3 regions of the Catenuloplanes niger genome follow, and region 2 is predicted to be linked to each of the others. Evidence: riboswitches for the same ligand, from Rfam matches in the RefSeq annotation. Region 2 holds a riboswitch; each other region holds the start of a gene.
What was found. A riboswitch is a leader RNA that binds a small molecule or an ion and turns the genes downstream of it on or off. The one in region 2 is predicted to bind cobalamin.
Positions count from the first base shown of each region.

Region 1: linked by a shared signal. The riboswitch ahead of cobN (cobaltochelatase subunit CobN) and the one ahead of J2S44_RS40405 (ribonucleoside-diphosphate reductase subunit alpha) in region 2 are both predicted to bind cobalamin.
Region 3: linked by a shared signal. The riboswitch ahead of bluB (5,6-dimethylbenzimidazole synthase) and the one ahead of J2S44_RS40405 (ribonucleoside-diphosphate reductase subunit alpha) in region 2 are both predicted to bind cobalamin.

Region 1 covers NZ_JAVDYC010000001.1:7,410,733-7,412,988, forward strand. Annotated here, with positions in the region: gene cobN (cobaltochelatase subunit CobN) at 1-882, opposite strand, end outside; cobalamin riboswitch at 939-1,065, opposite strand; gene J2S44_RS32380 (ferredoxin-like domain-containing protein) at 1,715-2,256, shown strand, end outside.
Region 2 covers NZ_JAVDYC010000001.1:9,206,013-9,208,268, forward strand. Annotated here, with positions in the region: gene J2S44_RS40395 (DEAD/DEAH box helicase) at 1-473, shown strand, start outside; gene J2S44_RS40400 (hypothetical protein) at 463-711, opposite strand; cobalamin riboswitch at 827-1,045, shown strand; gene J2S44_RS40405 (ribonucleoside-diphosphate reductase subunit alpha) at 1,196-2,256, shown strand, end outside.
Region 3 covers NZ_JAVDYC010000001.1:9,502,117-9,504,372, reverse strand. Annotated here, with positions in the region: gene pgm (phosphoglucomutase (alpha-D-glucose-1,6-bisphosphate-dependent)) at 1-779, opposite strand, end outside; cobalamin riboswitch at 1,129-1,332, shown strand; gene bluB (5,6-dimethylbenzimidazole synthase) at 1,369-2,016, shown strand.

The DNA.
Region 1 (2,256 bases), 1.8 Mb from region 2:
GAACGAGAACGGCACCGTGATGATCCGCCCGTCGAACTCCGGCACCGCGACCTGGGTGGCCGCGTCCAGCGGCGACAGCCCGTCGTCGTTGCCGTCCCAGGTGGCCCGGTCGCTGGTCAGGCACAGCCCCTGCAGGATCGGCACGTCCAGCGCGGCCAGCGCGCCCACGTCCCAGGCGTCGTCCTCGCCGCCGGCCTGCGCGGCCGCCGGCACCACGCCGCCGGCACCACCCGCGGCCAGCACGGTCACGATCAGCGCGTCCGCCCGGCCCAGCGCCTCCAGCAGGTCGTCGCCGGGGTTGCGCAGCGACGCGCAGAAGATCGGCAGGGCCTCGCCGCCGGCCTCCTCGACCGCGTCCGCCAGCGCGTGCACGAACCCGGTGTTCCCGGCCATGTGGTGCGCCCGGTAGTACAGGATCGCGATCTTCGGCGCGTTCTCGTTCGCCGTCGCCGGGCGCTCCAGGCGCCCCCAGGCCGGGGCCGGCTGCGGCGCCGCGAACCCGTGCCCGGTCAGCAGGATCGTGTCGCTGAGGAAGTGGTGCAGCTCCGCCAGGTTCGCCGGGCCGCCGTGCGCCAGGTACATGTGCGCCTCGGCCGCCAGGTTCGGCGGGACCGTCGACCGCCGCATCAGCTCCGCGTCCGGCGCCTGCTCGCCACCCAGCACCACGACCGGGCGGGCCTGCGCCCGCAGCGCGTCCAGCCCGTCCTCCCACGCCCGGTAGCCGCCCAGGATCCGGACCACCACCAGCTCCGTGCCGTCGAGCAGACCGTCAAGATCTTCCACGGCGGTCCGGGCCGGGTTCGCCAGCCGGAAGTCCGCGCCACTGGCACGGGCACTGAGCAGGTCGGTGTCGGACGTCGACAGCAACAGGACGCGGGCCACCGCGGGCTCCTCCCTGGGGTCCGCGCCCCAGATCGTGACGGTTGTCGCGGCGACCGGAGTCTCCTGGCTCCCGGATCGATGCTCGCCCCAACCTTCCCGCCGAACGGTTCGGCAGTGGTCTCGCTGGGGTCCGCTCCCCGGTGACAGTGGCGGGACCGCGCCGGACTCACACCGGACTTCCTCCACCGTCGCCGCGCGCTTGTGCAGCCCTCCCACTCTCCCGACCCCGCCACCCACCCGTCAAGCCACCCTCAGTGATCTTGCTCGCCCTCGGCACCGGGCCGCGGAGCCGCGCGACGGTGGCCGCACCCGTCCCCATCGGGCACTCCGCGCCGAAGGCGTCGCGTCACCGAGCTCCCGACGTCAGGGTCTCGCGAGGCGGACGGGGCGACATCCGCCGGGCGGGGCGTTCACCCGGCGGGCGCCTGCCCGGCGTCGCGCGACGACACCGCGGCCCGCCGCGAGGGCCGCCAGGGCCGCGAGGGCCGCGAGGGCCGCGAGGGCCGCCAGGGCCGCCAGGGCCGCCAGGGCCGCGTGGTGATGCTGCCCTTGCCTCCGGTCGGCCTTCCGCGAATCAGGGTGCGTGCCGCCGCGGGAGCCGAGACGGCCGGATACCGAAATATCGGGTGTGAGACGCCCGATCGCGCCGTCCGGCGTGCGGAATTCGAGTGTGGGCGCTCGGCGCCCGGCATTTCCGCCTGTATCCCGCCGGTTCGCGCGCCTACGGCAGCGGTGTGGATCGGCGGCGTGCGGTGTATGCGGTTGTGACGCACGTCGGGCTGTGGCGGCCGAAGGTGAAACGGCCTCCGCGACAACCCGTAGTATCCGCCGCATGTCCCCGCTTCCCGCTTCCGATCACCGGACCGTGCCACCGGCGGCGCCGGCCGCGGTGCCCGGCGGCGTGGTGCGTACCGGCCCGGACGCCTGCCCGACCGCGCTGCAGGTCCACGCGGCCGCGGACGGTGGCCTGGCCAGGGTGCGGATCCCCGGCGGCGTGCTCACCGCGGACCAGGCCCGGGTGCTGGCGCGCGCCGCCCGCGACCTCGGCGACGGCCACCTCGACCAGACCTCACGCGGCAATCTCCAGCTCCGCGCGCTCCCGCCCGGCGCCGAGGCCGAGCTCGGCGTCCGGCTGGCCGACGCCGGCCTGCTGCCCTCCGCCACCCACGAGCGCGCCCGCAACATCGTCGCCTCGCCGCTCAGCGGCCTCGACGACGCCACCCTGATCGACGTGCGTCCGCTGATCGACGCGCTCGACGCCGCCCTCCTCGCCGCCCCCACGCTGGCCACGCTCTCCGGCCGCTTCCTCTTCGCCCTCGACGACGGCCGCGGCGACACCGCCGCCCTCGGTGCCGACCTCTGCCTCGCCGCCAC
Region 2 (2,256 bases):
AGGCGGCCGGCGGCGACGAGGACGAGGAGGAGATCCCGTCGCCGGTGCCGCTGCGCGAGCGCACCCCCCGCGACCGCGACGGCCGCCCGGGCGGCCGTGACCGGGACGGCCGCGCCGGTGGCCGGGACTGGGACCGGGACGGCCGCACCGGCGGTCACGGCCGGGACCGCGACGGTCAGCCGGGCGGCCGGGAGGGCGGCCGGCCCGCGCGCGACTCCTCGTCGGACGCCGGCGTGACCCGGCTGTTCGTCGGCCTCGGCCGGCGCGCCGGGCTGCGCCCGCAGGACCTGGTCGGCGCGATCGCCGGCGAGTCCGGCATCAGCTCCCGCGAGATCGGCGCCATCCAGATCACCGACCGGTTCTCCCTGGTCGAGGTGCCGGAGTCGGCCGCCGAGATGATCATCGACGCGCTGCAGCACAGCTTCATCCGCGGCCGCCGCCCGTCCGTGCGCCGGGAGCGCTTCACCCGCTGACCATCGGCATGTCCAGCCGCCAGGCCGGCTCGAGCGACGCGATCGGCCGCCGGAGCCGGCCCCGGATCGCGGAGGTGATGTCCGTCGTCTCGACGGACATCACCTCGAACCCGGCCCGCCCGCAGCGCATCCGCCGCCCCACCCACGGCGGCGTCACGCCGATGAACCCGTCCCGCACCGCCATCGGGTGGACCGCGTCGAACTTGTCCGGTGCCGCGCTGTGCCGGCCGTCGCTCATGAGAGCACTTCCGGCCGCCGCGATGGGGACGGCGGTCGACGCGGAGTGATCGGCTGTGTTGTTGCCGACACGCCGACACGAGATCTAGTGGGTTGCGTGGGACGCGTACCCAGATATGGTGTTGCACGCAGCTGGTTCGGGCGGCGTGGAAACGTGGCGTCCGAGGCAAGAGGGAACCCGGTGTGAGTCCGGGACTGCCCCGCAGCGGTGAGTGGGAACGAAAGCCGTCACAAGCACTGGGTGTCGTCACAGGCGCCTGGGAAGCGACGGCCGGTAGGCGACCGGCACGGTCACGCCCGCGAGTCCGAAGACCTGCCAGCGCACCGCGTCGCCCCTCGGGGGAGGCGCGGTGGTCCGAGGCCGCGCGGGACGGCCGACGCCGACCAGCCGCTGCGGCCGCGATCCACGCGTGCCCGGTGGTGGCCTGCGCCCGCGCGGCCCCGGACCCTGTCGAGGGATTCGGACTCGCGAGGAGCGAATGAGGATGACGGCCACCGAGACCGCGGTACCGGCGCGGACCACACGAACACCAACACCGACGCGGGTACGCACGCGCGACGGCGCGCTCGAACCCGTCGACGCCGACCGGATCGTGCGGGCGGTCGCGCGGTGGGTCGCGGACCTGGGGGAGGTCGACCCGCTGCGCGTGGCGACCAGGACGATCGGCGGCCTGTACGACGGCGCGACCACGGACGAGCTGGGCGAGCTCGTGATCCGGACCGCGGCGGAGCTGATCGGCGAGGAGCCGCAGTACTCCCGGCTCGCGGCCCGGCTGCTGATCACGGCGGTCGAGGAGGAGGTCGCCGGGCAGGACATCGGCACGTTCGCCGAGTCGATCGGCCGGGGGCACGCGCTGGGCCTGATCGGCGACGCCACCGCCGCGTTCGTGGCGGCGCACCGGGACCGGCTCGACGCCGCCGTCGACAGGACCAACGACCTGCGGTTCGAGTACTTCGGGGTGCGCACGGTCGCGGACCGCTACCTGCTGCGCCACCCGCACACCCGCAGGGTCGTCGAGACACCGCAGTACTGGCTGCTGCGCGTCGCCTGCGGCCTGTCCCGGACGGTGGACGAGGCGATCGGGTTCTACCGCCTGATGGCCGGCCTGGCCTACCTGCCCAGCTCGCCGACGCTGTTCAACTCCGGCACCCGGCACACCCAGATGTCGTCGTGCTTCCTGGTCGACTCGCCGCGCGACGAACTGGACTCGATCTACGAGCGCTACCACCAGGTCGCGAAGCTGTCGAAGTTCTCCGGCGGGATCGGCATCTCCTGGTCCCGGGTACGCGGCCGGGGCGCGCTGATCCGCGGCACGAACGGCCGGTCGAACGGGATCGTGCCGTTTTTGAAGACGCTGGACGCGGGCGTGGCCGCGGTCAACCAGGGCGGCCGGCGCAAGGGCGCGGCCTGCGTCTACCTGGAGCCGTGGCACCCGGACGTGGAGGAGTTCCTGGAGCTGCGGGACAACACCGGCGAGGAGTCCCGCCGCACCCACAACCTGAACCTGGCCAACTGGATCCCGGACGAGTTCATGCGCCGGGTCGA
Region 3 (2,256 bases), 300 kb from region 2:
TTGACCACGGTCAGGTCCAGACGGTGCCGGTCCGCGATCTCCCCCCAGTACGCCACGCTGGCGCCGCCGAGCGGGTCCGCGCCGATCCGCACGCCCGCGTCGCGCACCGCGTCCAGGTCGAGCACGGACGGCAGGTCGTCCACGTAGGAGGCCAGATAGTCGTACCGGCCGGTGGTGTCCGCGTTGACCGCCCGCGCGTACGGCATCCGGCGCACCCCGGTCAGCCCGTCCGCGATCAGCGCGTTCGCCCGGTCCTGGATCCACTTCGTGGCGTCCGTGTCGGCCGGGCCGCCGTTCGGCGGGTTGTACTTGAACCCGCCGTCCGCCGGCGGGTTGTGCGACGGCGTGACGACCACACCGTCCGCGAGCCCGGTGCGCCGGCCGCGGTTCGCGGTCAGGATCGCATGCGACAGCGCCGGCGTCGGCGTGAACCCGTCCCGGCTGTCCAGCAGCACGGTCACGCCGTTCGCCGCGAACACCTCGACCGCGCTTGTCGTGGCCGGCTCGGACAGCGCGTGCGTGTCCCGCCCGATGAACAGCGGGCCGTCGACGCCCTGCTCCTCCCGGTACTCACAGATCGCCTGGCTGATCGCCACGATGTGGTCCTCGTTGAACGCGGAATTCAGCGACGACCCACGATGGCCGGACGTCCCGAACGCCACCTGCTGCGCGGGCACGTTCACATCCGGATGCCGGTCGCGATAGGCGGCGAGCAACTCCGCCACATCGATCAGGTCGCCCGGCTCCGCGGGCTGGCCGGCACGGGGGTGAACAGACACGGCGGTCTCCTCGGGTTTCGCGCATGAGGACGTCTTGCCTCGACCCTAATGTCCACCCGCGTCACCCGCCCGCCACACCCCCGAGATCACGTCACCACCCGGGCCCACACCGGCCCGCCCGCGCTCACCGCTGGGCGGCGTGCCGCGGCGATCATCGACCGATGCGAAAAGGTCGTCGCGAGGGCCGGACGACCTCACTTTCGCATCGGTCAATGATCACCCTGGTCGTGGTGCGCGGGTGGTCATCTGAGTGCTCGCGTGCTTTCGCCGGCCGGGGAGGGCGCACGCGCGTACGTACCGCCGGATGGGCTTGTGATCTGGTCCTCGCGGGCGGGTAGGGTGCCGGATGGCACGAACTTTGTTGCGAGGTGCCCGGCCGGCGACGGCGGGGAGAATCGGGAAGCCGGTGTGAATCCGGCACGGGCCCGCCGCGGTGACCGGGGAGCTGCCGCCCATGCGCGTACGCGCGGCCACTGGCCCTGACCGGCTGGGAAGGCGGGCGGTGAGGTGACGATCCGGGAGTCCGAAGACCGGCCTCGCGCCTGATGACCCCGGCATGCCCGGGGCCGGACCGCAGCGGGAGCCTGCCGTGAACCATGACCTGTACGAGATCATCCACCGTCGCCGGGACGTCCGCGGCCAGTTCACCGGTGAACCGGTACCGGACGCCGTGCTCGACCGGGTGCTCGGCGCCGCACACGCGGCACCGAGCGTGGGACTGTCCCAGCCGTGGGACTTCGTGATCGTCCGCGGCCGCGCGACCCGGGAGGGGTTCCACGACCACGTACGCCGGGAGCGCGAGGTGTTCGCGGCCACGCTGGACGCGGACGCGGCGGCCCGGTTCGCCCGCATCAAGATCGACGGCGTGCTGGAGTCGACGCTGTCGATCGTGGTCACCTACGACCCGGACCGGGGCGGCCCGGCCGTGCTCGGACGGCACGCGATCGCGGACGCCGGGCTCTACTCCGCCTGCCTCGCCGTGCAGAACCTGTGGCTGGCCGCGACCGCGGAACGGCTCGGCGTCGGCTGGGTGTCGTTCTACCGCGAGGAGTTCGTCCGCGACCTGCTCGGCATCCCGGCCACCATCCGGCCGATCGCCTGGCTGTGCGTCGGCCCGGTCACCCACCTCGAGGACACACCCGACCTCGAACGCCACGGCTGGCGCCACCGCCGCCCCCTGCGCCTCGCCCGGCACGACGACCGGTGGGGTACCCACAGCGAGCCCGCCCCGCGATAGCCGGCGAGGCCGGTTGCCCGGCCCGCCCCGGTCGCCGTTCGCCCGGGTCCTTCCGGCTCTGCCTCGGCAGCACGGGGGCGGGCTGAGCCCGTCCCCGCGCGGGTCCTGCTCCGCTCGCCCCGCCGCTCGGTGCCGGCCGCGGTGTGTCGGCCGGGGTGTGCTGGCCGGGGTGTCGGCAGCGGTGTGTCGGCCGGGGTTGGCCGCCGGCTCGGTGCCGGAGGGCGCTGTCAGTCGGGGCGT